Regions from separate parts of the Aureimonas sp. N4 genome, predicted to be linked through region 2. Evidence: predicted binding sites of a transcription regulator. Region 2 holds the regulator's gene; the other holds the start of a gene.
What was found. The regulator PhoB, encoded in region 2, activates phosphate uptake and scavenging genes when phosphate is short. The targets are predictions, from matches to a motif close to TGTCATNNANCTGTCAT.
Positions count from the first base shown of each region.

Region 1: the regulator PhoB is predicted to act here: its motif matches at 13,494-13,510, upstream of AUL28_RS04640 (esterase-like activity of phytase family protein).

Region 1 covers NZ_BBWS01000013.1:66,894-82,596, forward strand. The annotation lists gene AUL28_RS04580 (outer membrane protein) at 1-724, opposite strand, end outside; gene AUL28_RS04585 (outer membrane protein) at 971-1,771, opposite strand; gene glmM (phosphoglucosamine mutase) at 2,007-3,356, opposite strand; gene ftsH (ATP-dependent zinc metalloprotease FtsH) at 3,569-5,506, opposite strand; gene tilS (tRNA lysidine(34) synthetase TilS) at 5,542-6,843, opposite strand; gene ybgF (tol-pal system protein YbgF) at 6,975-7,979, opposite strand; gene pal (peptidoglycan-associated lipoprotein Pal) at 8,174-8,737, opposite strand; gene tolB (Tol-Pal system beta propeller repeat protein TolB) at 8,826-10,160, opposite strand; gene AUL28_RS04620 (hypothetical protein) at 10,275-11,459, opposite strand; gene tolR (protein TolR) at 11,466-11,954, opposite strand; gene tolQ (protein TolQ) at 11,999-12,718, opposite strand; gene ybgC (tol-pal system-associated acyl-CoA thioesterase) at 12,989-13,444, opposite strand; gene AUL28_RS04640 (esterase-like activity of phytase family protein) at 13,585-15,703, shown strand, end outside.
Region 2 covers NZ_BBWS01000016.1:59,012-74,714, reverse strand. The annotation lists gene AUL28_RS05600 (SDR family oxidoreductase) at 1-763, opposite strand, end outside; gene AUL28_RS05595 (glycoside hydrolase family 15 protein) at 750-2,630, opposite strand; gene AUL28_RS05590 (hypothetical protein) at 2,878-3,858, shown strand; gene AUL28_RS05585 (ATP-binding protein) at 3,987-5,279, shown strand; gene AUL28_RS05580 (PstS family phosphate ABC transporter substrate-binding protein) at 5,425-6,471, shown strand; gene pstC (phosphate ABC transporter permease subunit PstC) at 6,589-8,064, shown strand; gene pstA (phosphate ABC transporter permease PstA) at 8,064-9,389, shown strand; gene pstB (phosphate ABC transporter ATP-binding protein PstB) at 9,407-10,216, shown strand; gene phoU (phosphate signaling complex protein PhoU) at 10,277-10,996, shown strand; gene phoB (phosphate regulon transcriptional regulator PhoB) at 11,002-11,733, shown strand; gene AUL28_RS05550 (DUF3297 family protein) at 11,858-12,115, opposite strand; gene AUL28_RS05545 (GcrA family cell cycle regulator) at 12,362-13,072, opposite strand; gene AUL28_RS05540 (aspartate aminotransferase family protein) at 13,457-14,665, shown strand; gene argF (ornithine carbamoyltransferase) at 14,662-15,624, shown strand; gene AUL28_RS05530 (Hsp33 family molecular chaperone) at 15,617-15,703, shown strand, end outside.

The sequences.
Region 1 (15,703 bases), on a different contig from region 2:
TCAGGTTCTGCGACACGGAATAGCCGAGGCCCGCCATCAGGGCGTAGGAAAGATTCCAGCTCGAGCTTTCGCGGTCGCTCGCCACGAGTTCGTAAGGAAGGCCCTTCTGAGCGCCGGCGAAAGAGGCCGAGCAATCGACGGTCGGATCGCCGCCCTCGTTGCAGTGAAGGGTCTCGCGCATGGACGCGCGCAGGTTGGTGACGCCAAGACCCGCACCGACGTATGGCGTGAAGCCCACCACGGTGCCGAGATCGACATAGGCATTGGCCATGTAGGTGTAGAGATCAGCTTCCGCCGAAGCGTTGTCGCGGCAGACGCCCGTCGTATTGATCGTGCTCAACTGCCCATTTGTCGTGATGTCCTTGAGAACGCCGCAACCGTAGAAGGCGCTGCCGTTGCGGTCCCCGCTCGGCATGTAGTCGAACGTGGCGTCGGCTCTCAGGAAATCGTTGAACTGATAGCCCATGCCGACCGAGCCGCTGACATCGTTCGAGTCGTCGAACTTCACGGCCGGCCCGGCCGCGCCCATGAAGCTCGGGAACCGGCGATCGATCGCGTCGCCTCTGAAGTTGTAGCCGACGTCGCCGCGCAGATACCAGCCCGTGCCGATCTCGACCGGCACCAGTTCGGGCGCCTCGCGGTAGATCGGTCCCAGATCGGCTGCGGACGCGGCAGAAGACAAAAGCACGGCTGTGCCGAAAAGAAGAAGGGTCTTGAGTTTCATCGCGCTCGACCTTGGGAAACGGGAAGCCTTGGAAGCGGACGCTGCCCCGTCTTCCGACATTAACCATGACGCAGGATGCTTAATGTCGGGTTAACCGTGTTTCTTAACCTCTCGAGGCACGTGTTCGGTCCTGAGTGCCCCGCCCTCTTGAGCGAACGCCCCTCCCGTCATCCAAACGAAAACCGCCGACCCTTGCGGGCCGGCGGCTGGCAGTCATGACTGGGCGCGCTCGAACGCGCGTGGCGCTCAGAAGAACGAGTAGCGCAGACCCGCACGAACCGTATGGATATTGAAGCCGTTGTCGCGGCCCTGCACGCCCGTCGCGCCGGCGGCGCGGTCGCTGGCGTCGAAGCGGAATGCATCACCCTCGAACACGCGGGTGTAGCGATAGCCGACATCCAGAGCCAGCGAATGGGTCAGATCCACGCTCGCACCCGCCATGAGCGAAGAGGCGAAGCGCCAGGAATCCACGCCCTCGTGGACGCCGTAATAGTTGTTCGGATCGCCGCAGGTGACCGAGCAGATTTCGTTGCGCATGTCGCCGTAGTTGACGTTGGCGACGCCGACGCCCGCGCCGAAATAAGGGGTGATCGGGCCGAAATAGGGCAGATCGACATAGGCATTGGCCATGACGGTCCACAGGCCCGCGTCGGAATGATCGTTGAAGCGGCAATCACCGCTACCGAACGAGTAGGCGCAGGCGCTCGTGCCCTTGATGTCGAAATCGTAGTAGTCGGCCGTCAGATCGGTGCGGAAATGTTCGGCCCAGCGATAGCCGACGCCGCCGCCCACAGTGTAGCCGTTCTGCAGCTCGATCGAGGAATAGCGGAAGTCATCGCCGTACAGGCCGGTCTGCGCGCTGAAGAAGCGGAACGAGCCGGACGTTTCCGACGAGAACATGTAGCCGGCATCGGCGCGGATATACCAGCCGCTGTAATCGGCGGGCGCTTCTTCCACGACCGGAATGGGCTCGATGATGTCGGCGGCGCGAGCCGCGACGGGGGCAAAGGACGCGCTGGCCAGCAGAACGACGACAAGCCGGTTCATATCAAAGATCTCCAGACTTCGAATTCACAGCGGCTCGGGTTCCGCGTTCGATCGAAATCTAAAGATTAATGATTAACTGGAGATTACCTCCCGCTGGGGAGGAGGGCAAACCTGTGACGATTGTGTTACAGTTGCTCGGCCAGATGACCCAGTCGTCCCCGGAGCCACCGATCCGCGCACAACCGCGCGGATCTTTTTCATGAAGCGTTCAGCCCCACTGTTGGCTCATGGGTGCTCAGGCCGCGCTACGACGAAGCACATCCACGATGTCTTCCACGACATCGGACACGAGCCGGGCATCGTCTCCTTCCGCCATCACGCGGATCAGCGGTTCCGTGCCCGATGGGCGAATGACAAGGCGACCCGTATCGCCCAGGCGTTCGCGACCGATATTGATGATTTCCTGAACCTTCGGAAGTTCCAGAGGCGCGCCGCCGCTATGGCGCACGTTCTTCAGGATTTGTGGCACGGGCTCGAACTTGCGGCAGACCTCCGACACGGTGCCGCCGGCCTTGCGCACCACCGCCAGTATCTGAAGCGCCGACACGAGTCCGTCCCCCGTCGTGCCAAAATCCGACAGGACGATGTGACCGCTCTGTTCGCCGCCGACATTGTAGCCGTGCTGGCGCATATGCTCCACGACATAGCGGTCGCCGACCTTGGTTCGGGCAAGCTGCAATTGCCGATCGTTGAAGAAGCGCTCCAGCCCGAGGTTCGACATGATGGTGGCGACCACGCCGCCTGCGGCCAGCCGCCCATCCTCGGCCCAGGCTTCGCCGATCACGGCCATGATCTGGTCGCCATCCACGATCTCGCCGCGCTCGTCGACGATCAGCACGCGGTCGGCGTCGCCATCCAGCGCGATGCCGATGTCTGCGCGAACTTCCTGCACCTTGGCCCGCAGGGTCTCAGGGCTCGTGGAGCCGCAATTCAGGTTGATATTGGTGCCGTTGGGCTCGACGCCGAGCTTGACCACCTCGGCTCCCAGTTCCCAGAGAACGTCGGGCGCCACGCGATAGGCCGCGCCATTGGCGCAATCGATGGCGACCCTCACGCCATCGAGAGACAACTCGCGGGGCAAGGTGCGCTTGGCGAATTCTGCATAACGGTCGCGGCCACCGTCATCGTAATGCTTGGCACGCCCAAGATGGGACCCCACCGCGAGGCGCGGTGTTAGATCCTCGTCGATCAGGCGATTGATTTCAGCTTCCAATTCATCTGACAGCTTGTAGCCGTCCGGGCCGAAGAGCTTGATGCCATTGTCGTCATAAGGGTTGTGCGAAGCGGAGATCATGACGCCGATATCCGCGCGCATGGAGCGCGTCAGCATGGCGACGGCCGGCGTCGGGATCGGGCCAAGCATCAGGACGTCCATACCGACCGCCGTGAAGCCGGCACAGAGCGCAGGTTCCAGCATATAGCCGGACAGGCGCGTGTCCTTCCCGATGACGACGCGGTGCCGATAGTTGCCGCGCTTGAAGGCGAGGCCCGCCGCCATGCCGACCTTCATCGCGATCTCGGGCGTCATCGGATGGCGGTTAACTCGGCCTCGAATGCCGTCCGTGCCGAAATAGGATTTCGCCATAATACCCCTCGAAACTGAATGGATGGGCCGTATCAGCGTCAGCGCCGTCGAGAAAGCCCGAAACAGACGGCGGCGCGATCATCAGGCCATATGATGAACGGGCCCGCATTGCGCGGAGCCGGTTTCGGATCGAAGACGAAGCTTGCCGTGAGGCCCGCGTCATAAAAAAGGCGGGCTCGAAGCCCGCCTTCCCATCATGTCTTGGTCGTGTTTCAGGCTGTAGGCTGCGGTTCCAGGCCGCCTTCGCTGTCGTCGCGCGGCCCGCTCGGCTTGGCGGAACCGGCCTTCGGCACAGCCGAACCGCGCGATGGCGGCGTGTCGTCGCCCATGTCGCGAGCGAGCGGCTTGCCAGCCAGAAGATCGCGGACTTCATCACCCGACAGGGTTTCGTATTCGAGAAGACCGTTGGCCAGCGTGTGCAGATCCTCGATATGCTCGCGCAGAATGCGACGGGCCTTGTTCTCGGCGACTTCGATGATGCCGCGCACTTCGGAGTCGATCAGACGGGCTGTTTCTTCCGACATGTTCTGCTGCTGCGACACGGAATGGCCGAGGAAGATTTCTTCCTGGTTCTGACGGTAGCGCAGACGGCCGAGCTTGTCGCTCATGCCGTATTCCATGACCATGGCGCGAGACATGTTCGTGGCCTGCTGGATGTCGTTGGACGCGCCCGTCGTCACGTTGTCGAGACCATAGATGATCTCTTCCGCGGCACGGCCGCCGAAGATCATGGCCAGACGCGCTTCCATCTCGTTCTTGCGCATTCCGTAGCGATCGCGCTCCGGCAGGTTCATGGTGACGCCCAGGGCGCGGCCGCGCGGGATGATCGTGACCTTGTGCAGCGGGTCGTTGAAAGGCTCGTAGATGCCCACCAGCGCATGGCCGGCCTCATGGTAGGCGGTCAGCTTCTTCTCGTCCTCGGTCATGGCCATCGACCGGCGCTCGGCGCCCATCATGACCTTGTCCTTGGCGTCTTCGAATTCCAGCATGGTGACGAGGCGCTTGGAGCGGCGCGCCGCCATCAGCGCGGCCTCGTTCACGAGATTGGCGAGATCGGCGCCGGAGAAGCCCGGCGTGCCGCGCGCGATGGTCTTGAGATCCACATTGGGGGCCAGCGGCACGTTGCGCACATGAACCTTGAGGATCTTCTCGCGGCCGCCGACATCGGGGTTCGGCACCATGACCTGCCGGTCGAAGCGGCCGGGACGCAGAAGCGCCGGATCGAGAACATCGGGACGGTTGGTCGCTGCGATGAGGATGATGCCCTCATTGGCCTCGAACCCGTCCATCTCCACCAGAAGCTGGTTCAGCGTCTGCTCGCGCTCGTCATTGCCGCCCCCGAGGCCCGCGCCGCGATGGCGACCCACGGCGTCGATTTCGTCGATGAAGATGATGCAGGGCGCGTTCTTCTTGGCCTGCTCGAACATGTCGCGCACGCGGCTGGCGCCGACGCCCACGAACATTTCCACGAAGTCCGAACCGGAGATGGTGAAGAAGGGGACGTTGGCTTCGCCCGCGACAGCGCGCGCCGTCAGCGTCTTACCCGTGCCCGGAGGGCCGACGAGAAGGACGCCGCGCGGAATCTTGCCGCCCAGACGCTGGAACTTCTGCGGCTCGCGCAGGAATTCGACGATCTCTTCCAAGTCCTGCTTGGCTTCGTCCACACCCGCGACATCGGCAAAGGTGACGCGGCCATGGGCTTCGGTCAGAAGCTTGGCCTTGGACTTGCCGAAGCCCATGGCCTTACCGCCGGCTCCGCCCTGCATCTGCCGCATCAGGAAGATCCAGACGCCGAGGATGAGGAGGATCGGGCCGAAGGACATCAGGATCGACCAGATCGGATTGACATTGTCCGACGGCGGGCTGGCGTTGATCTGGACGTTGCGCTGCTCAAGCCGGCTGACGAGCTGAGGATCGCCCGGCGAGTAGGTCTGGAAGGGGCTTGCGCCGTCCGTATAGGAGCCCGAAATCCGCTGTCCCTGAATGGTGACGGAGCGCACGCGGCCGGCATCCACGTCGGAGAGGAACTGCGAATAGGGCACGTCGCGCGTGTTCGCATTCTGCGAGCTGTTCGAGAACAGCTGGAACAGCGCGATCAGCAGGAGCGCGATGATCGCCCAAACGGCGAAATTGCGGAAGTTCTGGTTCATTATCCGTCCTGGAAGTGCGCTCGGGCAACCATGCGTCATACAACGTCGGCGGCTTTGACTTGCCTGCGAATGTAGGTGGACGCCACCCCCTTGCCAACAGGTTCACCGCGATTTGCGGCATTTTGGAGCCCACAGGTTAATGTGAGACCTGCAGGGAGAACCAAATCGGCCGCGAGACGCCACGCAACCCGACACGAAAGCGAGAGCGAAGGCGGCTTGGGCGCGGTCTTGAAGCGCAGAAGCGGATGGGCGGCTAGGATCTCGCCGGACGCCCCGAGCGCCACGGGCAGCGTGCGATGGGCGAGCGGTCCCCTCCCCCATCGCCCATAGGGAACAAGGATACTCCAATCGTTCGACCCCGTCTGACGGGGAACGTCGAAGCGACTGTCGAAGCAGGCCGAAGCCTGCCTGTCATCCCAAGGAAGAGGCGGCGGCCCCGTGCGCCCATATTCACGCCCGAGCCGCAACAGGCCGCTTTTCCAACGCAGGAGGCAGCCGCCCAATGTCGCAGCTCCCTCCTCTTTTGAATGGATCTGCTGAGCCAGAGCGTCGATGCTGAGGCGCGTGGGCGGAACCGAGGCGCCAGCCACAGCTGTCACGGCGCGGGACAGAAGGGTGGGATCGATCAAGCCATCGTCCAGAAACAACGAGATGTCGCCAGATGCCGAGACGTCGAGCCGCCCTTCCGTCGCAACCTTCGCCAGAATCGAGGTGATGCGATCGTCCTCATCCTGTCGCTGCATACGTGCGGCCTGGATGGTCTGCTCCGCCAGCGCTTCCTCGGCCGCATTCAGCCCCTGCAGTCGCAACCGCGCGCGAGCAAAACGCGGATCGCGGTTGGATGGATCATCCGCCGCTCGCACGCCCGTCCCAGCCACGAAAGCTTCCAGCGCCCGCTTGCGCCAGCCGAGCATTGGCCGAACGAGAACGAGACCGGGTTCCAGATCGCGCCAGACCCGCATTCCCGCGAGCGCGGCGCCAACGGCCCCACGTTGAACGGCGAGCCGATGGGTTTCGATCTGGTCGTCATGGTGATGGGCTGTCGCGAGAAGTCCCGCACGGAGGCGGCGCGCTTCATCGGCCAAAAGGCGGTAGCGCGCCTCACGAGCGGCAGCCGAAAGATTTCCCTCGATCGGCCCGACATGGCGCCAGACAAGAATGCGATGGGGAACGCCCAACGCGCCGCAGAGACGGGAGACATCCTGCGCCTCGGCCCCGCTGCCGGGCCGCAAAGCATGATCGACGGTCGCCACATGAAGCGTGCGACCGAGGCGTCCGGCCGATCGCAACTGCGCGGCAGCCAGAAGCAGAGCCAGGGAGTCCGGCCCGCCCGACACCGCCAGGAGCAGCGCCCCCTCCCCCCGCCCGGCCGGCAGGGCCCCAAGGGTGCGCAAAATGTCCTCGCCGAGAGCCAAGCCCGGATCGCCGCTACGCTCTGCATCGCCCGGCAAGGCGAGACTCAGGGATATCAGCTACAGCGCGCCGTTTTTTCCTCGGCCTGAAGCTTGCGTTTCACGTTGGCGCTCATCGTGGGATAGCGCTTGCCGATCTCGGCATAGGTGATGCAGGCCGTCTCGCGATTGTCGAGATGCACCAGCGACATGCCGAGCTTCAGCATCATCTCCGGCGCCTTGGGCGCCTGGGGATGCGCCTTCTGCGCGTTCAGGAAAACCTCCGCCGCCTCGCGATACTTCGCTTGTGCGTAGAGACTCTCGCCCAGCCAATATTGCGCATCGGCCGCGTCGCTCGAATTCGGATAGGTCTGCGTGTATTGACGGAAGGTCTGCTCGGCGAGCGCGTAATCGCCCGACAGCATGTGATTGTATCCGAGCCCATAAAGCTCACCCGGCCCGTTCGCCTTGATCGAGGCGGTTTTGACATTGGGCTGCGGCGCGGCAGCAGGCGCGGCAGCGGGTTTGGCGCTCTCGTTGCCGAAGCCCTCCCCGATCAACGCGCCGATCTCGTCGCCCCCCTGCGCGCTGGCCGGAGCGGCGCTGGCAGACGGCGTGGGCCGCGCGGCCCCGTCATTCATCGTGGAGGGCGTGGCCGAAGCCACGCGCGAGGACGCCTCGCTCGCCGGTGCGCCGGCTGCGGGAAGCGCGGGCTGCGCTTCGGAGCGCCGCTGCGGCGTGGTCTGCGAGGCGCCGCCCGACTTGCCGCCCTTTTCCAAATCCTGGAAGCGAAACTCGTTGTCTTCCTGCGTCTTGCGCAGCTGTTCCTGCAATTGCAGAACCAGGAAGGACAACTCTTCCACCTTACCGGTCAGCCGACGCATTTCCTCTTCCATCTGGCTGATGCGCACGCTGGAATCGCCCATCTGCGCCATCAGCACGGGCGGCGCGGTGTCGCGCGGCTGGCTTTGCACCTGCCGGCCGCCGAGGCCGAACGGCAGGTCGAGCGCATGAGCCGGTCCGGCCAGAGCCCCGGCCGCAACCGTCATTGCGAGAAAGCGCGTGAGAAGCTTGCCAGCCATCCGAGAATCCCTTCCGGGCGCCGAAGGTGGGCCGCGATCCCGGCCGGATGCGTCTTCGGCGCCGTGTCGATGTCCACTTGTTTACGGGGTGTGAACGCGTCCAAAATTTGTCCGCTTCTATCACGCCGCCGGGTTCGGGAACGCAAAACGGCCCCGGAGGGCCGTTTCGACTGGAGGATTGTTGCCGAAATGCTTCAGGAGCCGCTGCCCGAGAGCACGGTGACCGCGCGGCGGTTCTGCGACCAGCAGGAGATGTCGTCGCAAACGGCGACCGGACGTTCCTTGCCGTAGGAGATCGTGCGCATCCGGTTGGACGACACGCCCTGCGAGGCCAGGAAGTCGCGCGTGGCGGCGGCGCGGCGCGCGCCGAGCGCCAGATTGTATTCGCGCGTGCCGCGCTCGTCGGCATGGCCTTCGACGACGATCTGATAGCGCGGATACTGGTTGAGCCACTGGGCCTGGCGGCTCAGCGTCTGCTGCGCGTCGGCGCGGATCGAGGTCGAGTCCGTATCGAAGAAGATGCGGTCGCCGACATTGACGGTGAAGTCCTGGCTCGTGCCGGGAGCGGCCGAGCCACGGCCATTGGCGCCGTTCGCGCCATAGCCACCGGCTCCGCCGGCACCACCCGCGCCGCCGAGGCCGAGGCCGGCCGCGTTGTCGGGAAGGGCGTTGTTCTTCTTGGCGCAGGCCGAAAGCGCCAGCGCAGCGACCAGCGCGAGGGCGATTCGACCATGGACCCCAGTAGCGATGCGGCGCATGGCCGTCTCCTTCGGTCAGTGGATAAGGATAGGGTCATTTACCATTTTCAGGGTTAACGACCGGTCAACAAAACGTTGATTGTTCAGTCTATTCGAGCGCAGGCGACCAGGCGGGGTCGGACGCGAAATTGGGCGTCGCGACACGCTGCTCGTTGCGCCCGGTCAGGTCGATCGAGAAGAGCTGCGGACCGCCGCCCTGATCCCGGAAGAACATGATGACGCGGCCGTTCGGCGCCCAGGTCGGGCCTTCGGCATGGAAAGACGAGGTCAGAATGCGCTCGCCCGAGCCGTCCGGCTTCATGACGCCGATCTGGAACTGGCCGCCCGACTGTTTGGTGAACGCGATCAGATCGCCGCGCGGGCTCCAGACGGGCGTGTTGTAGCTGCCCTGTCCGAAGGAAATGCGCTGCTGGCCCGAGCCGTCGGCGTTCATCGTGTAAATCTGCGGCCGGCCGCCCCGGTCCGATTCGAAGACGATCTTCGAGCTATCGGGCGAATAGGAGGGCGAGGTGTCGATGGCGTTGGTGGAGGTCAGGCGCGTGGTCGCGCGCGAGCGCAGGTCCATGGCGTAAAGATTGGCGTTACCCTCCTGCTGAAGGCTCATCACCACCTTCTGGCCGTCGGGCGAGAAGCGCGGCGCGAAGGTCATGCCGGGGAAATTGCCCACGACCTCGCGCTGTCCGGTTTCGAGCTGAAGGAGATAGACGCGCGGCTCCCCCTTGCCGAAGCTCATATAGGTGATTTCCTGCCGGTTGGGCGAGAAACGCGGGGTGAGCACGAGGTCGCCGCCCTCGGTCAGATAGCGCACATTCGCGCCGTCCTGGTCCATGATGGCAAGGCGCTTGCGGCGCTTGTCCTTGGAACCGGTCTCGTCCACGAAGACGATGCGTGTGTCGAAATAGCCCTTCTCGCCCGTCAGACGCTCATAGATGGCGTCGGCGATGATATGGGCGATGCGGCGCCAATTGTCGGGGCTGGCATAGAACTGCTGCCCGTCGAGCTGCGTGCCGGCATAGGTGTCCCACAGGCGGAACTCGACGCGCAGACGCCCATCCGCTTCCGGCGTGACGCGGCCCGAAACGAGGGCCTGCGCGTTGATCACCGTCCAGTCCTGGAAGCGGGGCGTGGCATCCGGCGACAGGTCCTTCTGGATGAAGGCGGTCGGATTGATCGGCGCGAAGAGGCCGGAGCGCTTCAGGTCGGCGGCGACCACTTCCATGAGCTTGGCGCCCAGGCCATCGCGGGACTGGAAGGCCGGCAGCGCGATCGGCAACGGCTGCACATTGCCCTGATTGACGTTGATCTCGACCTTCGCATGAGCGGGCAAGGACGCGCCAAGACAGGCTGCGGTGGCGGCGAGCGCGAGGCCGAGGGTCCGCAGGCTGCGGCGAAGGGTCGAAGAGGTCGTGCTGGAGCGAGTCATGGGATGGAACCTTCCCGTTCGGTCATCGGGCCTGTGTCGCGCTGTCAGGCGCACCCGTTGTCTCGGAAGCGATGGACGAGAGGACGGCCGGAACCGTCCCGAGGGATTGGAGGCTTAGAACATCTGGCTCGGGTCGAAATTCACGGTGACTTCGGACCAGGTCTCGTATTTGTCGGCCGGCAGGTTGTAGGGCGCGCAGCGGCGAACCGCGCGCACCGCCGCCTCGGCCGCCGCGCGCTGGGCCGGGGACGAACCGCTGCCGGATTCGATCTGCGGCATGCCCTGCACCGCGCCGGACGGATCGAGCTGCATCGAGATCTTCACTTGGAAAGACCCGGCGTCGGAATTGCCGGCGGGCGGATTCCAGCATTTGGAAATCTGCCCGCGCAGGGCGTCCATCTCGCTTTGAGACAGAGTGCCGCCCGTCTGCGTCTTGCCACCGAGCGAAGCGTGCTGGGTCGACCGCTTGGCACCGCCGCCAGTCGTTTCCTGCGTGTTTTTGAGAGCGGCCAGAACCGCGTCCTCAAGAGGATCGTTCTGCGAGTTGCTCTTGCCCGGCTTCTTCGCTTCCTTGACCTTCTCCTTGGAGGTCTCGGTGGACTTGGCCTTCTCGGTCGCCTTCGTCTTCTCCGGCGGCTTTTCCTTCACCGGCTCGGGCTTGGGCTCAGGCTTCGCCTCGGCGACCTTCACAGGCTCCGGCGGCTTGGGCTTGACCTGCGGCGCGGGCACGTTCTTGGGCGGCGCGGGCGGCTTTTCGGCCTCGGCCTTGGCGATCTCGGCGGCCAGCGGGTCGATCTCGGGCGTCGTGTCCTCCTCGGCCGAATCCTCTTCCGGCTCGGGCGGCTTGGGCTCGGGCGGCGGCGGGGTCGGCTCGGGAACGCGAGCGGGCGCAGGCTTCGGCTCGGGCTTGGGTTCCGGCTTCGGCTCAGGTTTGGGCTCAGGTTTGGGCTCGGGCGGCTGGGCGGCCGGCGGGGGCGGCGGCGCGTCGTCCACCTTGGTCTTCTGCGTTTCGCGCGGCGCGGCCTTCGGCGCAGGCGGCGTCGGGAGATCGACCTCGTTGTCGCCGACATTCTGGGCCGGCATCGGGAGCTTTTCGGGCGTCTTGGTCGGCTGGGGCGCCGGCTTGTCGGTCTGCGGCGCCTTTTCGTCGCCGATCATCGACTGGCTGACCTCAGTCACCAGTTCCACGGGCACGGCTTCGCTGCCCATGTCCAGCTTTTCGGGCGCGCCCAACGACCAGAGCCCCCATGTGAGCACGAGGGCGTGGACCGCAACGGAGGTGGAAAGCGACGACTTCATGATGCGTCAGCTCTTCGCCCCTGGCTTCGGCGCGCCTGCGTGAGAGGCCGCCTTTTCCTGGGATGTGACAAGTCCGATATTCTTGAAGCCGGCGGCCGAGATGCGGGCCATGACCTGCATGACCGTGCCGTAGCTCGCCTCGCCATCGGCGCGCAGGAAGATGCGCTCGTCATAGCCCGCTTCCGCGATGGCCTTGAGCTGCTCCACCACCGCGTCCGCCTGGACCGGGCTTTCCTGAAGGTAGATTTCGCCGCCGCGCTGCACCGAGATGGTGATGGGCTGCTTGTCGGCGCTGAGCGCCTTGGCGGCCGTCTTAGGCAATTCCAGCGGCACGCCGACCGTCATCAGCGGTGCGGCCACCATGAAGATGATGAGCAGAACCAGCATGACGTCCACCATGGGCGTCATGTTGATTTCGGCCATCGGCTGCCGGCGCTTGCCGCGGCGGCGTCGTGATCCTCCGCCCGATGATGCGGCGCCCGTCGACATGCCCATAGTGTCTGATCCCCTCGTCTATTCTGGCCAAAGGCGCGGCGCGTTCAGCGACCGGCGCTCGCCTTCTCGTCGATCTGACGCGACAGGATGGAGGAAAATTCGTCCGCGAAGGCTTCGAGCCGCATCCCCAGCTTGCCCGCGTCCGCCGACAGCTTGTTGTAGGCGATAACGGCGGGGATGGCGGCGATGAGGCCGATGGCGGTCGCAAGCAGCGCTTCGGCGATACCGGGGGCGACGACGGCGAGGCTCGTCTGCTCCGAGGCGGCGATGCCCTGGAAGGCGGTCATGATGCCGACCACCGTGCCGAACAGGCCGATGAAGGGCGCGGCCGAGCCGACCGTCGCCAGAAAACCGAGGCGCGATTCCAGCTCGTCCATCTCGCGGGCCATGGTCACGTCCATGGCTTTCTCGATGCGGGTCTGGAGGCCGATGGGCGAGCGGGCGCCCTTCTCGAAGCTCTTCTTCCATTCGCGCATGGCGGCGACGAACAGCGCGCCCATGCCGGACGTCTTGCGGTCGGACAGGGTGTGATACAGTTCTTCGAGCGACTGGCCGCTCCAGAAGGTGGATTCGAACGTGTTGAGCTGGCGGCGGAAGCGGCCGAACCGCGCCCATTTGTCGAAGATGATGGCCCAGGACCAGACCGACGCCGACAAGAGACCCAGCATCACGAACTTCACGACGAAGCCGGCCTGCCAGAAAAGTCCCATCAGAGACATGTCGCTGCCATGGGCGGCGAGCGCAGTCTGTGCGACGTCGTTCATTCCTCTGTCCCTCGAATTCGTGGGGCCGGCGATCGTCCGCGCAGCGGCGCCCTTTCGCACCCGCACGGTGCCGGCCTGACGGGCAGCGGCCCCGACGCGCCATTCCCCAAGGGCTCTTTCGCCGGGGATTCCGGTAAAAGAATGGCGCGACAAGGGTTTCGCCGCGATCCCATGAAGCACCGTTAGGGTTAACAATTCGTTTCGCAGGCGTGAGGAATAGCAGATTTCCCCTCGCGCTTCCGAATGTTCTACCGCAGTGCGGCGTGGGTATCAGGCCTCGCCCGTGCTTGGCGCCGGCGTCAGGCGCTCGGCCACCGCCGGCGGCATCCGGCGTGGCTTGCCTTCGGGCGAGATCACGGCGACCTTCACCCGCGCCTCGATCAGAAGCTCCTCGCCTTTCAAGATGCGCTGGTCGAGAACCACCCGCGCGCCGCCCAGAAGCGCCGTGCGGGTCTCGACGGTCAACACATCGTCGATCCGCGCCGGACGCAGGAACTCGATTTCCATGCGCCGGACGGCAAAGGCCATGGGCTCGCCGAAAGCCCCGTCCATCAGCTCGCGATGGCCGATGCCGTGCAGGCGAAGATAGTCCGTGCGCCCGCGCTCCAGAAAATGCAGGTAGCGGGCGTGGTACACGACGCCGGAAAAATCCGTGTCCTCGAAATAGACCCGCACATCGAGGCGGTGGCCGAATTCGGTGAGCCGGCCTGCAAGTTGTTCGTTCATGCCGGCCTCATAGCGATCTTGTGATCGGGATGCCAGCGCAGCGCCCATCTGTCATCGCGCCGTCATGGACATGTCACCCCGCCGTCATGCCCGGATGCTTGACCGCGCGGGACGTCAGACCATCGGAACCGGAGTGTCCCATGCCGACCCGTCTTGCCATCTCGTTGGCGCTTCTCGCCTCGACGGCGCTGCCCGCTTTCGCCGAGCCCGTCTTCAACCGCGTCGCCGCCTTTCCCGTCGCCGCCAACCTGCCGAAGGAAACGGCGGGCGAGGTCCCGACATCGGCCGAGATCGTCACCGCCTCCGAAGACGGCATGACCCTCGTCTATTCCGACAGCCCGCATGGCGGCATCGGCTTCATCGACATCACGGACGCCCATGCGCCCAAACCCGCCGGCTATCTCAAGCTCGACGGCGAGCCGACCTCGGTGGCGGTCGCGCGCGGCAACGTTCTCGTGGCGCTGAACACGTCGGAGAGCAAGGCCAATCCGGGCGGGCGTCTCGTCGCGGTCGATCTCGCCGGCCATGCGATCGGCGCGGCTTGCGATCTCGGCGGCCAGCCCGACAGCGTCGCCGTGTCGCCCGACCGCAGCTTCGCGGCCGTCGCGATCGAGAACGAGCGGGACGAGAAGGTCAATGACGGCGCCCTGCCCCAGATGCCCGCCGGATATCTCGCGCTGGTGCCGCTGAAGGACGGCACGCCGGACTGCGCCAACCTGCGGCGCGTCGACATGACGGGCCTGGCGGCCATCGCGCCCGAAGACCCCGAGCCCGAATTTGTCGACATCAACGACCAGAACGAAGTCGTCGTCTCACTTCAGGAAAACAACCACATCGTCATCGTGGATGGGGCGAGCGGCAAGATCAAAGGCCATTTCCCGGCCGGCAGCGTGGCGCTGGAAGGCGTCGATGCCGAGAAGGACGGCAAGCTCGACTTCACGGGCAAGATCGAGGCGCGTCCGCGCGAGCCCGACGCCGTGAAATGGCTGAAGGATGGGCGGATTGCCGCGGCCGACGAGGGCGACTGGAAGGGCGGCACGCGCGGCTTCACCATCTTCAACCATGACGGCAGCGTGTCCTACGAGTCGGGCGCGACGCTGGAGCGCGAGGTCGCGCGTATGGGCCACTTCCCCGAAAAGCGCGCCGACAAGAAGGGCATCGAGCCCGAGGGCCTCGCCAAGGGCACGTTCGGCGGGCAGGACTATCTCTTCGTTCTGGCCGAGCGCGGTTCGGTGGTCGCCGTCTATCGCGACACCGGCGCCGCGCCGGAACTGATGCAGATCCTGCCGTCCGGCATCTCGCCCGAAGGCGCGGTGACGATCCCCGCCCGCAACCTTCTCGTCACCGCCAACGAGGCCGATCTCGGCAAGGACGGCGGCGCGCGCTCGCATGTCATGATCTACGAGCGGGCGGAGGGCGAGAAGGCCTATCCGACCATCGTCTCGATCGACGACAAGGCCGGCAACCCGATCGGCTTCGGCGCGCTTTCGGCGCTCGCCGCCATCGAGGGCAGGCCGAACCAGTTCTGGTCGGTCAGCGATAGCGTCTATGGCAAGATGCCCCGCATCTACATGATCGACGCCGCGACCAAGCCCGCGCGCATCGTCTCGGCCCTGAACGTGACGCGGGACGGCAAGCCCGCCGCCAAGCTCGACCTGGAAAGCCTGACGCCGGACGGCCAGGGCGGCTTCTGGCTCGGCAGCGAAGGCAACCCGGAAAAGGAGGTGCCGCATCTGCTGCTCCACGTGGACGACAAGGGCGCCATCCTCGAGGAGATCGCCTTCCCGGAAAAGCTTCTGGAGTCGCAGACGCGCTTCGGCGCGGAGGGCGTGGCGCTCGCCAATGGCAAGGTCTGGGTCGCCATCCAGCGCCCCTGGAAGGACGATCCCAAGAACGAGACCAAGCTTCTTGCCTATGACCCGGCGACCAAAGAGTGGGGCGCGGTGCTCTATCCCCTCGACAAACCAGCCGAGGTCGCCTGGAACGGCCTGTCCGAGATGACCGTCCACGGCGACCATGCCTATTTCATCGAGCGCGACAACCAGATCGGCGACAAGGCCAAGCTCAAGGCCGTGACGCGCGTTCCCCTGTCGGAACTGAAGCCTGCCCCGCTCGGCGACAAGCTGCCCGTCGTGAGCAAGGAGACCGTGCGCGATCTCGTGCCCATCCTCGCCGAGGCGACCCATGGCTATGTCGTGGACAAGGTCGAGGGTCTTGCCATCGACGCCCAGGGCGAGATGACCATCGTCACCGACAATG
Region 2 (15,703 bases):
GCGTCTGGCCGGTGATGTAGTCGGCCGCGTCCGACACGAGAAAGGCCGCGACGCGTCCGATATCGGCGGGCTCGCCGATGCGCCCATAAGGAATGAGCTTGAGCATGGCCTCCAAGCCGCCCGGCTTCTCGCGCTCCGACTGATTGATGGCGGTCGCGATCGCGCCGGGGGCGACGGCGTTGACGCGGATTTTCTCGTGCGCGACCTCCTGCGCCAGCGATTCCATCAGAAGCCGCAAGCCTCCCTTGGAGGCTGCGTAATTGACGCGGAAAGCCCAGGGAATGCGCTGATGCACCGAGTTGTCGAAGAGGAGCTTGCCGAGCGAGCGGCTGACATCCTCACGCAGTCCCTTCTTGCGAAAGCGCCGGATCGCCTCTCGCCCGACCAGGAAGCCGCCGGTGAGATTGGTGGAGATCACCGTGTTCCAGTCGTCCAGCGACATGTCGGCGATGGCTGAGTCCCGCTGCAAGCCGGCATTCGACACCACGATATCGAGCGGCCCCAGCGCCGCTTCCGCCTGATCGAACATGGCGATGACATCGGCCTCGACCGAAACGTCGGCCTGCACCGCGACGGCGCGCCGGCCCAGCGCCTCGACGCTGTCCACCGTGCCCTTCGCGCTGTCGGCCGAGCCGCGATAGTTCACGATGATATCCGCGCCGGCGCGTGCGAGTTCCACCGCGATCGCCTCGCCGATGCCGGAGGAGGAGCCGGTCACGAGCGCTGTCTGGCCGTGAAGGGAATGAAGATCAGTAGATGCCATCGGGGTCCTCGATCATCTGATGGGAGGCGTTCACGGGGTCGTCGGAATGCGACGACAGCGCCCGGTCGAGCCAGATCGCGGCCGAGATCAGCGACAGGTGCGTCAGCCCCTGCGGGAAATTGCCGAGATGGTCGCCGGACGTGGAGAGTTCCTCGGAATAAAGGCCGAGGTGATTGGCGTAGGAATGGAGCTTCTCGAACAGAAGTCGGGCTTCCGCCACGAAGCCGGAGCGCGCCAGGGCCTCGACATACCAGAAGGAGCAGATGGTGAAGAAGCCTTCCTCGCCCTCCAGCCCGTCATGGTTCTCGTCGGTGTTGATGTAGCGCCGGACGAGGCAGTCATGGACGAGATTGGCCTGCACGGCCTTCAGCGTCGAGGTCCACATCTGGTCGCGCGGGTTGATGAACTTCACCAGCGGCATCAGGAGAACCACGGCGTCGAGCGTGGAGGAGCCCTTGAACTGGGTGAAGGCGCCCAGGTCCTTGTTCCAGAACTCCTCCAGAATGCTGCGCTGGATCGCGTCGCGCTCGGAGCGCCAGCGCAGAATGTCGGCCGGCAGGGATTCCTGCTCGGCGATCTTCATGCCGCGATCGAGCGCCACCCAGCACATGAGGCGCGAGGACAGATATTCGCGGTCCTCACCCCGGCTTTCCCAGATGCCCTTGTCGGGCAGGTGCCAGTGGTCGCAGAGCCAGTCCATCAGCCGCGACAGCTTGGCCCAGACCGCATAGGCCGGCTTTCCGCGCGCCTTGGTCGCGATATAGACCGCGTCCATGAACTCGCCGAAAATGTCCATCTGGCGCTGGCGATAGGCGGCGTTGCCGACGCGCACCGGGCGCGAGCCGAGATAGCCGCTCAAATGGTCGAGCGAAACTTCGGGCAGCTTCTCCGCGCCGTCCATCGCGTACATGATCTGGAGGCCGGACTCGACATCCTCATGCGGCTCGACAATGCGCTCCATCAGGAAATGAATGAAGGCTTCCGCCTCGTCGAAATAGTTCAGCCGCGACAGGGCGTAGAGCGTGAAGGCGCTGTCGCGCACCCAGCAGAAGCGATAGTCCCAGTTGCGCTCGCCGCCCACGACCTCCGGCAGGCCGAACGTCGCGGCGGCCGCGATCGAGCCATGGCTCGCCGAGGTCAGCAGCTTGAGCGTCAGCGCCGAGCGCACCACCAGCTCGCGCCAGAAGGTGGGATAGCGCCCTTGTTTCACCCAGCGGTGCCAGAATTCGCGCGTCTGCCCGAAGGCGGCGCGCGCGTATCCGGGCTCGATCTTCGGTGCGTCCTTCCGGCCGGGGCAGAAGATCACATAGACCGACTCGTCCTCCTTCAGGTCCACCTCGCCCGAAATCGTGCCGTTCTCGACCTGCAAGGGGATCGAGGAATAGAAGAAGACCTCTTCGCGCCCGCCATCCGACGCGCGGTCCCAAGACACGGCGAAGCCGCCAGGAATGGCTCGGAAGTCCGGGTGGATTGAGCCGTATTCGGGGCGCGGGCGAATCTGTACGCGAAAGCGCACCGGGCCCATGATCGCCTTGCCCCGGCGCACGATGCGCCCCGAGCCATCGGTCGGCATGAAATCGGTGATCTCGCCGATCCCGTTCGCGCCCAGAAAGCGTGTGAGGAGAATATTGGTGTCGGGCAGATAGATTTGCCGACAGGTCAGCGCGTCACCTTCGGCCCAGAGCCGGAATTCGCCGCCCTTGTCGGTGTCGAGCAGCCCGGCGAACAGGCTGGGCGAGTCGACATTGGGATGACAGAAGAAATCGATCCGCCCGTCCTGCGCCACGAGGGCGATGGTGTTCATGTCGCCGATCACGCCATGGGCGGAAATCGGGTTCGGCAGCGCGGGGGCGGAAGCGGACTGCATCACAAAAACCTGTTGGTCGGGCAGGCGTGACACATTGGTCGTTTGGCCGGGAAGTAAAGTCAGTTCGGGGGTCTCGCGCGGCGGAAGGCCCGTGGGGAAGGCGGCTGACCTTTTACGTAAAAAGGCAAGGCGAACGGGATGCGCGCCTTTCAATTGCTCCATCCGCCTGCTTTCAGTATCCACGACGTTCGAAGCAGCGGAGGTAAGCGTACCTTACCCCCGCTGGCTGACGCAGTTCGGAGTGACTATGAGCGCCATGGAAGACAGCCTGCGACGAGCCCTCGAAGGTGGCGACGCGCGCGATCCCGCCTTTCGGGAGAGCATCTATGCCGCCTCCGAACGGGCCTTGGAGCGGATGCTGGAGGCGCGGGGCGCGGAGGAGGGGGTCGCTCACGAGCAGCGCTCGCGCCTGGCCGAGACGATCAACCGCGTGGAAGCCGACTTCGCGCCGCAAAGCTTTGCGCCGCAGAGCTATTCCGCCGAACCCCATCCTGATGAACACGAGCCGGAGCCCTATGAGGAACGGCTGACGGATGAAGCTCATCCGCACGCCGCGCCGGACGGTGACGTGCGGGACGAGCGGGGCGAGGATAACGGCTGGACGCCGGGCCGGCCGCGCGCATCCGACGAAAAGACCCGCGCTTTGCCAAGCTGGAAGGTGCCTGCCTTGGCCGCTCTTCTGGCGCTCGGGCTGGGGCTTCTCGCCTATGCCATCACGGGCGCGCTGCGCGGCCGCGAAACCCCGGAGGTCACGGGCTCCACGGAAGCGGTCGATACGCTTCCCAAGCTCGCCTGGATCGACGTGTTCGACGGCAACGACCTCGAACGTCTCTCGACTCCCGCGGGCGGGCGCATCGAGGCGGTGAAAAAGGACAGTGCGCGCGAGGCCGTGCGCATTTCGGCGCCGGCCGGCAGCCCGAACGAGGCGCTTCTGGCGGTCGGGCCGGGGACGCTGCATCAGATCGCCGGGCGAAACGTGCGCATCGAAATCATCGCCGGTTCGCCCGATGGCACGCCGCGCGAATTCTCCGTTCGCTGCCTCGTCGGCAGCCGAAGCTTCTGCGACAGCCAGCGCTTCACCACCGACATGCCGGAAGAGGCCTTCGTCTTCGATGTCACCGTTCCGGCCGTGGCCAGCAACGATACGAGCATCGCCATTGCGCCGGGTGTCGCGGGGCAGACCAACGATGTGGACATCTATTCCCTGCGGCTGCGCCAGCTCGGCTGAGCTGCCGCGACGCCGCTGAAACTTGCTCTCGATTTTTCGTGAGAAATGACCGCTTCCTGTCATCTGATTGACGAGCGAACATGCGAATCGTGTCGCTTGTTCGATCGGGATGCGCAAGCGGAGCGATGATGTCCATTGGCATGACCGAGACAGGCTTACCCGGCGGCGGTGCGCGTCGTGGCAGTTTTATCTCGCTTTCCACGCTGGTTCTGGTCGGGGCGCTCGTCTGGGCGGCTTGGGTGATTCCGCAGTTGCGCCCCGTCGTCGGCGGGGTTCTGGTGCTGAGCGCCTTGGTCGAGCTGATCCAGCGCAGCGCGCGCGCCTCGCTTCGAGCCAAGGCCGGCAAGGTCGGCGAGGTCGCGCCGCTCTGGCCCAATGCCAGCGTCAAGAGCGTGGTGAACGCGATGCGCGAGCCGGCCTTCGTTCTGGACCGCGACCTTGCGCTGCGCTTCTCCAACGCCGTTGGCATTCAGACCTTCGGCAACATGGTGCTGGGCGATCCGATCGCCATGCGCTTTCGCGCGCCCGAATTCATCGCCGCCATGGCCGAGGCGATCGAGGCGGACGAGCCGCAGCTGACCGAATATGCCGAGCGCGCGCCCTCCGACCGCGCCTGGGCCGTTGATATCCTTCCGATGCCCATGCCCGGCGAAGCGCAGACGCATTTCTTCCTGGCGCTGTTTCGCGACCGCACGCAGATGCGCCGGATCGAGAAGATCCGCACGGATTTCGTCGCCAATGCCAGCCACGAATTGCGCACGCCCCTGGCCTCGCTTTCGGGCTTCATCGAAACGCTGAAAGGCCCGGCGCGAGACGACCCCAAGGCGCGCGCGCAGTTTCTCGACATCATGCAGGATCAGGCCCGGCGCATGTCGCGCCTGATCGACGATCTCCTGTCGTTGTCGCGTATCGAGATGCGCCGCCGGCTGGAGCCGGGCGAGCGAGCCGACATCGCTTCCGTTCTGCGCGTCGTGGCGCAGCAATCGGCGCCGACCGCAGCGGAGAAGGATCTGACGCTGGAACTCGTCGGGCTGGACGAGGGCGAAGCGCTGGTCAATGGCGATCATGATGAACTGGTTCAGGTCTTCGGCAATCTCGCTGAAAACGCCATGAAATATGGCGACGGGGGCGGGCGCATCCAGATCGGCCTGACGCGTGGGTCCGACACGGTCGAGGCCTTCGTGCGCGATTTCGGCCGGGGCATCGCGCCCGAACACGTGCCGCGTCTGACCGAGCGCTTCTACCGGGTGGAGGACGGAAGCGCGCGGGCGCGGGGCACGGGCCTCGGCCTCAGCATCGTGCGAAACGTGTTGATACGCCACAACACACGGCTATCGATCGCCTCGATTCCCGGGCAAGGCTCGACATTCTCGGTGCGCTTCCGGCTGGCTTCTGTGAGGTCGTCCGGTAAGGCTGCGTGAAATCAACAGCTTAGACTGTCATAAATCGGATATGGCTTTGTCATAGACAGGTTGCGTCGGCCGGCTAGACCGGCATCGAACAACGCCGCGTCCTTTGATCTTGCCCGGCGGTTCGCATTCGAAACGTTTCGATGGAGAAACGCCTGTGATCAAGTCCCTCTTCGCCACGCTCGCTCTCGGCGCGGCCGTCATGACGACCGGCGCGGCTTTCGCGCAGAGCACGCAGCCGGTTCATGCGGCCGGTTCCTCGACCGTTCTGCCCTACGCGCAGATCGTGGCGCAGAATTTCGGCGAAATCTTCCCGGACTTCCCGACCCCGGTCGTCGAGTCGGGCGGCACGTCGGGCGGCTTCCGCCAGTTCTGCGCGGGCGTCGGCCCGGAGACGGTCGACATCGCCAATGCCTCGCGCCCGATCTCGGACTCCGAGAAGAAGGCTTGCAAGGATTCCGGCGTGACCGAAATTCAGCAGGTTCGCTTCGGCTATGACGGCATCGTCTTCGCCTCCTCGGCGTCCGGCCCGAGCTTCGTCCTGACGCCGGAGACGATCTTCAAGGCGCTGGCCGCCAAGGTCGTCAAGGACGGCAAGGTCGTGGACAACACCGCCGCCAAGTGGTCGGATGTCGACGCCTCGCTGCCGAACCAGGACATCATCGCCTTCATCCCGGCCGAGAACCACGGCACGCGCGAAGTCTTCGAAGAAAAGACGGTCGTCGCCGGCTGCAAGTCCTCCGGCGCGCTCGAAGCCTTCAAGAAGGCCGGCATGGACGACAAGGCCGCCGAGAAGCAGTGCCACCAGATCCGCAACGACGGCAAGGCCGTGGACGTTGCCGGCGACTACACCGAGACCCTGGCGCGCATCGCCGCCAACCCGCAGGGCGTCGGCGTCTTCGGCCTAGCCTTCTACGACCAGAACCAGGACAAGCTGAAGGTCGCCACCGTTTCGGGCGTCACGCCTTCGGTCGAGACCGTCGCTTCCGGGCAGTATCCGGTGTCGCGTCCGCTGTTCTTCTACGTCAAGAAGGCGCATCTCGGCGTCGTTCCGGGCCTCAAGGAATTCGTGACCTTCTGGCTCGACGATCAGATGATCGGCCCCGACGGCCCGCTCGCCCAGTACGGCCTCGTGCCGGCCCCTGAGGCGCAGCGCGAAGAAGCCCGCAAGGCTTTCGAAGCCGGCACCACGATCGCCGAATAATCCATCTTCTTCGATGGGAGGCCGGCCCAAGGGTCGGCCTCTTCACTTTCACCGCCAGCCGGCCGCGACCTGAGAGGGGAAGCGCGAGGCTGATGATCCTTCGGGGGACGGCGAACGGTGTCCGTATTTGCTCTCATTCTGATTGTTCTGGCGATTGGCCTTGTGGGCTTCGTGCTGGGACGCCGCAAAGGCGCGGCGCTGCCCGATGCGCCCGGCGCCAAAATCCATTCGCGCCCTGTCTATCACGGGTCCTACGTCTTCTCCTGGGCCGTGGTCCCGGCCTTTCTGCTGATGGCCGCCTGGCTCGCGATTTCGCCCATCGTCGTCTTCTCCACCGTCGAGCGCCGCATCGAAGCCGATACTCAGAGCGCCTCCGCCTCGCTCGGCCGCAGCCTCGTGCGCTCGCTGGGCCAAGGCATTCGCGCGCTTCCCGCCGATGAGCAGGTGGGCCTCGAGACAGCCGGCATCGCCCAGATCAAGCCCTTGTTCGAGCGTCGCGGCATTCCGCTTCCGGGCGGCGCGACGGACGCGATGGTTCCGATCGCCGTCGAAAAGAACCACATGGAGGACGTGAGCCGTCTGGCCATGACGGGCGCCGTTCTGGTGGTTGCGGTCGCCGGGCTCTTCCTGTCCCTGTCCCGCATCGCGGTTCGTCTGCGCGCGCGCAACAAGGTCGAGCGGATCGTCAAGGTCTTCCTGATCCTCTGCTCCTCGATCGCCATTCTGACCACGGTCGGCATCGTCTGCTCGATGCTGTTCGAGAGCATCGATTTCTTCAGCCGTATCTCGCCCTCGAGCTTCTTCTTCGGAACGGTGTGGGAGCCGCGCTTTGCCGCCGCCGGGTCGCAGGCGGCCGGGCAGTTCGGCATCATCCCGCTTCTGGCGGGCACGCTCTATATCGCCTTCGTCGCCATGCTCTTCGCCGTGCCGGTCGGCCTGTTCGCCGCCATCTACATGGCCGAATATGCGTCGAGCCGGGTGCGCTCCATCGTGAAACCGCTGCTGGAAGTGCTGGCCGGCATTCCGACCATCGTCTACGGCTTCTTCGCGCTGATCACGGTCGGCCCCTTCCTTCGCGACATTTCGGCCGACATCAACGGGCTGCTGACGGGCAATTTCACCGGCTTCATCCAGGCGCAGTCGATCCTGACCGCCGGTCTCGTGATGGGCATCATGCTGATCCCCTTCGTCTCGTCCCTCTCGGACGACATCATCACCGCCGTGCCGCGCTCGTTGCGTGACGGCTCGATGGGGCTGGGCGCCACGCCCTCCGAAACGGTGAAGAAGGTCGTGCTGCCGGCGGCGCTGCCCGGCATCGTCTCGGCGCTGCTGCTCACCGCCTCGCGCGCCATCGGCGAGACCATGATCGTGGTTCTGGCGGCCGGCATCGCGGCCAACATCACACTCAACCCGTTTGAGGCTATGACCACCGTGACGGTCAAGATCGTCTCGCAGCTCACGGGCGATCTCGACTTCACCTCGCCGCAGAGCCTCGTGGCCTTCGCGCTCGGCATCACGCTCTTCGTGATGACGCTGATCCTCAACATCATCGCCCTTGCCATCGTGCGCAAGTACCGGGAGCAGTACGACTGATGAGCGATACGACGATTTCCCGCTCGGACGCCGTTCCGACCTCCGCGCGCCCTGCGCGGCGCGACATCGGCCTGCGCCGTCGCTATGCCGCCGAACGACGCTTCCGCTTCTATGGTCAGGGTGCGATCGCCATCGGCATGATCTTCCTTGCCATCCTTCTCTGGACGGTGATCGGGCAGGGCTACACGGCCTTCTTCCAGACCCAGATCCGCCTGCCGATCACCTTCTCCAAGAGCATCATCGACCCGAACGACAAGGCCAAGGCCGATCCGACGATCCTGCGCACGGTGAATTACCCGCGCCTCGTGCAGGACGCGCTGGTGAAGGAACTCGGCATCGATCCGAACAACCGGGCCGCCGTCGCCTCGGCCATGCAGCTCGTGTCGCAGGGCGTGCGCGCCCAGCTCGCCAACATGGTACTGGACGATCTCTCCATCATCGGCACGACGCAGGATGTCTGGGTCTACGCCAACTCCACGGTCGACTCGGCCGTGAAGGGGCAGTTCGATCTGTCGATCCCGGAAGCGCGCCGTCCGATCAAGGACCAGCAGCTCGCCTGGATCCACGATCTCGAAGCCAAGGGCGCGATGGAGCAGCGCTTCAACACCGGGCTCTTCACCTTCGGCGCTTCCGCCCGCGCCGAGACGGCGGGCGTCGGCGTCGCCCTGATCGGCTCGCTCTACATGATGGGCATCGTTCTGGTGCTGGCTCTGCCGATCGGCGTCGCGGCGTCGATCTATCTGGAAGAGTTCGCGCCCAAGAACCGCTTCACCGACCTCATTGAGGTGAACATCAACAATCTCGCGGCTGTGCCTTCGATCGTCTACGGCCTCTTGGGTCTCGCCGTCTTCATCAACTGGATGGGCCTGCCGCGCTCGGCCTCGCTGGTCGGCGGCCTCGTCCTGACGCTGATGACGCTGCCCACGATCATCATCGCGACCCGCGCCGCGTTGAAGGCCGTGCCGCCCTCGATCCGCGCCGCCGCCCTGGGGCTCGGCGCGTCCAAGATGCAGACCGTGTTCCAGCATGTGCTGCCGCTGGCCATGCCCGGCATTCTGACGGGCACGATCATCGGTCTCGCCCATGCGCTGGGCGAAACCGCGCCGCTCCTCCTGATCGGCATGGTGGCCTTCGTCGCCAACTATCCCGCAACGCCCATGGACCCCGCGACCGCTCTTCCGGTGCAGATCTACATGTGGGCCAACGAGGCCGAGCGCGCCTTCGTGGAGCGCACCTCGGGCGCCATCATCGTGCTTCTTCTCTTCCTGGCGGTCATGAACGTCACCGCCATTCTGCTTCGTCGTCGCTTCGAGCGTCGCTGGTAGGAACGATCGGAATTTATATGATGGAAAATCTTCATTTGACCGCCGCCCCGAAGACCAGCACGCCCGCCTTCGCCAGCAAGATGAAGGGCGAGAGCGTCTCGGTCTTCTACGGCGCGAAACAGGCGCTGTTCGAGGTCAATCTCGACGTCTACGAACGGCAGGTGACGGCGCTGATCGGCCCTTCGGGCTGCGGCAAGTCCACCTTCCTGCGCTCGCTCAACCGCATGAACGACACGGTCGAGGGCGCCAAGGTCAAGGGCCTGATCACGCTGGACGGCGAGGACATCTACAACCCGCAGATCGACGTGGTGGAACTGCGCGCCCGCGTCGGCATGGTGTTCCAGAAGCCCAACCCGTTCCCGAAGTCGATCTTCGAGAATGTCGCCTATGGGCCGAAAATCCACGGGCTCGCCAAGTCGAAGACCGATCTGGAAGAGATCGTGGTCACCTCGCTGCGCAAGGCCGGCCTGTTTCAGGAGGTGAAGGACCGCCTTCATGACGCCGGCACGGGCCTGTCGGGCGGCCAGCAGCAGCGCCTGTGCATCGCGCGCGCCATCGCGGTGTCGCCCGAGGTGATCCTGATGGACGAGCCCTGCTCGGCGCTCGACCCGATCGCGACCGCCACGGTCGAGGAACTGATCGACGAGCTGAAGCAGAACTTCACGATCGTGATCGTGACGCACTCCATGCAGCAGGCCGCCCGCGTGTCGCAGCGCACGGCCATGTTCCATCTGGGCAAGATCGTCGAGGTCGGACCGACCGAGAAGATGTTCCAGAACCCGGACGACAAGCGCACGCAGGACTACATCACCGGCCGCTTCGGCTAACCTCGCGCCCGGCCGCGCCGCCGCGCGCGGCCGACCCCGCCAGAACAGGGAGTTCGCATCATGGAACACATCGTTTCCTCCTATGATGACGAGTTGAAATTCATTCTGCGCCGCATCTCCGAAATGGGCGGCCAGGCCGAGCGCATGGTGGAACAGGCCGTGTCGGCGCTGATCCGCTCGGACTGGGGCCTCGCGCAGTCCGTCGTCGCCGACGACATCCTTCTCGACACGCTCCAGCGCGAGGTGGACGAGCGCGCCGTGATGACGATCGGCAAGCGCCAGCCCATGGCGCAGGATCTGCGCGAGATCGTCGGCGCGATCCGAATCTCCAGCGATCTGGAGCGGATCGGCGATCTCGGCAAGAACATCGCCAAGCGCGTCATCGCGGTGAACGATCACAAGCAGCCGGTTCAGCTGGTGCGCGGCATCGAGCACATGTCGGAACTGGCGCTGGAGCAGCTGAAGAACGTTCTCGACGTCTACGCCACGCGCGACGCCGTGCGTGCGCTGGAAATCCGTGCCCACGACGCCGAGATCGACGCGCTCTACACCTCGCTGTTCCGCGAACTCCTGACCTATATGATGGAAGATCCGCGCAACATCACGGCCTGCACGCATCTTCTCTTCTCGGCCAAGAATATCGAGCGGATCGGCGACCACGCGACCAACATCGCCGAGACGGTCTACTACATCAAGACCGGCACGCAGATGGAGGCCGAGCGTCCCAAGAGCGACTCGACGCCCTCGATCGCCGCGCCCATGCCCGGCGCGAACGGGTAAGCGCCATGGGGCCGAGGATCACGGTCGTCGAGGACGAGGACGCTCTGGGCGTTCTTCTGCGCTACAATCTGGAGGCCGAGGGCTACGAGGTCGATGTGATCGCCCGCGGCGACGAGGCGGATCTGCGGCTCAAGGAAGCCGTGCCGGATCTGCTCCTGCTCGACTGGATGCTGCCGGGCCTGTCGGGCGTCGAGCTGTGCCGGCGTCTTCGCACGCGGCCGGAGACCGAGCGCCTGCCGATCATCATGCTGACGGCGCGCGGCGAGGAGTCGGAGCGGGTGCGCGGCCTGTCGGTCGGCGCGGACGATTACGTCGTGAAGCCCTTCTCGACGCCCGAGCTGATGGCCCGCGTGCGCGCCATGCTGCGGCGCGTGAAGCCGGAACGCATTTCCAGCCAGCTCGTCGCCGGGGATCTCGATCTCGACCGCGAAACGCACCGCGTTCGCCGGGCCGGGCGGGAGGTCAAGCTCGGACCCACCGAGTTCCGCCTCCTGGAATTCCTGATGCAGTCGCCCGGCCGCGTCTTCTCGCGCGAGCAATTGCTCGACGGCGTCTGGGGGCGGGACATCTATGTCGACGAGCGCACGGTGGATGTGCATGTCGGCCGTTTGCGCAAGGCGATCAATCGCGGGCGCCAGCGCGATCCGATCCGCACCGTCCGCGGCGCGGGCTATTCGTTGGACGAGAATTTCACCAGCCCGCGTCCGGCCTCGGCGCAGCGCGCGGAAGCCAGCTGACGGCTTTCCCGCAAGCGGGTTCGAAACGAAAACGGCGCGGCAAGCAGGGGCTTGTCGCGCCGTTGTTGTTTGAGGAGTGAGAAGCGCCCTCGGGCACCGATCCCGCCCGCTCGACCGCTTGGGCTCAGCCCTCGGCTGCGTCGTCCTTGATATAGGGCTCGACCGTGCCCTTCAGCTTCATCAGAAGCGGCTTGCCCTGGCGGTCCTTCGCCTTACCGGCGGCCACGCGCACCCAGCCTTCGCTGACGCAATATTCCTCGACATTGGTCTTTTCCGCGCCGTTGAAGCGGATGCCGATGCCGCGCGCCAGAAGCGCCTCGTCGTAATGCGGGCTGTCCGGATCGATCGCGAGGCGGTCGGGCAAGGTCGGTGTATCGGTCATGGCATGGCCTTCTGACGTAGGGACAAGGGATGCGAAACGGCTTTGGGCTGCACGCCTTCGCGCGCCGGGCCTTCGCCCTCCGATGTGCATCCGGTGCCCCTCCATAGAGCATGACGGCGCGCAGCGGGAGACGGTTTCTCGGTGGCGAGGAGATGGGCGCGGCGCTCGCGAGCGAGGAGCAAAAAGAAACCCGGCCGCTGGCGCTGCCGGGTCTCACATCAGGGTCTGAGAAAGCCCACCGTTGAGTTAGCGAACGCGGCGGCGCTCCGAGACGGGCTGGAAGGCGATGCGCGCGTGGTGCTTGCAGTAGGGCGAGGAGTCCTGCGAGTGGTTGCCGCAAAAGCGGAAATCCGGGCTCAGCGGATCACCGAGCGGCCATTTGCAGGTGCGCTCCGACAGCTGCACCAGCGTCAGATTGCGCGACATCGGCACCACTTCGCCGCCTTCGGAATGGCCGAAGATCTGCGCGTCCTCGAATGCGTCCGTCTCCGGAGACATCTTCAGCGCGGTCGCGCCGATGGAATGTACCATCGGCTGGCGCTGCGGCATGGGTGCGCGCAACGGCGGCGTCGAAGGCAAGGTCGGCGTCAGGATGCGCGGTGCGGCCGGGGCAGGCGCGGCCGCTGGCGCGATGGATGGGGCCGGCGTTGGCCTCGGCGGCACGGGGGCGGCCTCCGGCTCCGGGCGCGGCGCGGGGGCCTGCGCCACGACGACGACGGGCTCGGGCACCGGGGCCGGCGAGGGTGCGGCGACGGCCACCGGAATGGCGGCGGGGGTGATCTCGGCGACGCTCTCGTCCGATCCGCCCTTGGGGCGGTTGTCCAGCTTCAGCCGGTGAACCTTGCCGATGACGGCGTTGCGGGTGACGCCGCCCAGTTCCGCCGCGATCTGGCTGGCGCTGCGGCCTTCGCCCCAAAGACGCGTGAGCAGCTCGATGCGCTCCTCGGTCCAACTCATGAACAGACTCCTCGTACTCAAGTCGCTGCGGGCGGGCGGCGCGGTCGCCAACATCCAAGGCACCCATCGATCCCTTGCGGATCGGCGGGGCTTCCCACACGAAATCTGGTGTCCGAGACGTTTCTAGAACGCAAGCGCGAAGGGCGGCAAGAGACCTCGCCGTCGCCCGAATCATTTCATCCGCTTTTCAACAGCTTATGGCGGAAGAATGACGCGCGCGGAAGTCCTTGCTGGGCCCAAGTGCCGAAACTTCGGCTTTCGTTGACAATTCGCGTCGTCCCCATGGTATAGGCTGGCCCTTGCGAGGCACTTCGATTTCGCCCGCTCCGGCCGCCTGTCGGGCCGCCGTCATCGCCAATGTCCATGCCAACGAGAAGTATCGCCATGGCCGAGTTCCACGATAATCCGCTGTTTGCCACATTCGCGCGCGCGGACATTCGCGTGGAGCGAGGAGAAGGTGTCTGGCTGCACACGAGCGACGGGCGGACCTTCCTCGACTTCACCGGCGGCATCGCCGTGAACTCGCTCGGCCATGCCCATCCCCATCTCGTGGCGGCCCTCACCGAGCAGGCCGGCAAACTCTGGCACACGTCCAACCTGTTCCACGTGCCGGGGCAGGAGACGCTGGGTCAGCGACTGGTCGAGGCGTCCTTCGCCGATAAGGTGTTCTTCACCAATTCGGGTGCGGAAGCGCTGGAATGCGCCATCAAGACGGCGCGGCGCTATCAGTACGTATCGGGCCATCCCGAGCGGTTCCGTATCGTGACCTTCGAGGGCGCGTTCCACGGGCGCACGCTGGCGACCATCGCCGCCGGCGGTCAGGCCAAATATCTGGAAGGCTTCGGCCCGAAGGTCGAAGGTTTCGATCAGGTGCCCTTCGGTGACGAGGCGGCGCTGCGCGCGGCCATCGGCCCGGAGACGGCCGCGATCCTGATCGAGCCGATCCAGGGCGAGGGCGGTATTCGCACGGTCGAGACGGGCTTCCTGAAGCTCCTGCGCCAGCTCTGCGACGAGCATGGCCTGCTTCTCGTTTATGACGAGGTGCAGACCGGCGTTGGCCGCACCGGGCGTTTCTATGCCTATGAGAATTCCGGCGTCGCGCCCGACATCCTGGCCTCGGCCAAGGGCATTGGTGGCGGCTTCCCGCTCGGCGCGTGCCTTGCCACGGCCGAGGCCGCCAAGGGCATGACGCCGGGCACCCATGGTACGACCTTCGGCGGCAATCCGCTCGCCATGGCGGTCGGCAATGCCGTGCTCGACGTGGTTCTGGCCGATGGCTTCCTGGAAGACGTTCGCCGCAACGCGCTTCTCTTCAAGCAGAGCCTCGCCTCGCTGGCGGATCGCTATCCCGATGTCGTTGCCGAAGTGCGCGGCGAGGGGCTTCTGATCGGTCTCAAGATGGTGGTGCCGAACACGCAGCTGATCGAGGCGCTGCGCAGCCACGCCATGCTCGCTGCCCCGGCCGGCGACAATGTCGTGCGCTTCCTGCCGCCGCTCAATGTCAACGAAGCCGAAATCCGCGAGGCGATGGGCCGGCTGGAAGCCGCCGTCGCCGATCTGTCCCAGTCCCAGTCCGAAAGCAGCGCGGCATGAGTTCCCTTTCCGCGGCCATCGCATCGCCCGCCGACGCCTCGTCGGTGCGGCACTTCATCGACCTCTCCTGCACCACGCCGGGCGATCTGCGTGCCATCCTGAAGGATGCGCGCGAGCGCAAGGCGCAGGGCCGCAAGGGCGCGCGTCCGCTCGAAGGGCGCGTGCTCGCCATGATCTTCGAGAAGCCCTCGACGCGCACCCGCGTCTCCTTCGACGTCGCCATGCGCCAGCTCGGCGGCGAGACGCTGTTCCTGTCGGGTTCGGAAATGCAGCTCGGCCGCGCCGAGACGATCGCCGACACGGCGCGCGTCCTGTCGCGCTATGTCGACGCGATCATGATCCGCACGACCGAGCATTCGCGCCTTCTCGAAATGGCCGAGGCCGCGACCGTGCCTGTCATCAACGCGCTGACCGACGACACGCATCCCTGCCAGATCATGGCCGATCTCCTCACCTTCGAGGAGCATCGCGGGCCGGTGCAGGGCAAGACCTTCGCCTGGTCGGGCGACGGCAACAACGTCCTGAACTCGCTGATCGAGGCGGCCGGCCGCTTCGATTTCTCGCTTCGCATTGCCACGCCCGAAGGCTCCGAGCCCGATCCGCGCTATGTCGCGGCGGCGCGCGAGGCCGGCACCCGGCTGCATCTGACGCATGATCCGGTGGAGGCCGTGTCGGGCGCCGATTGCGTCGTCACCGACACCTGGGTGTCCATGGGCCGCGAGGATCAGGCGCGCGGGCACAATGTGTTCCTGCCCTATCAGGTGAACGAGCGGCTCATGTCGCACGCCAACCCGCAAGCGCTCTTCATGCATTGCCTCCCCGCCCATCGCGGCGAGGAGGTGACGGATGCGGTGATCGACGGGCCGCAATCGGTGGTCTTCGACGAGGCCGAGAACCGGCTTCATGCCCAGAAGTCGATCCTCGCCTGGGTCTTCGGGGATGTCGCATCGCATGGCTGATTCCTCGCTCGAGCTTGGCGACATCGGCTTTGCCGGCGACGACGCGGTGGTTCCCTTCGCGGTCGAGGCCCTGGACGCG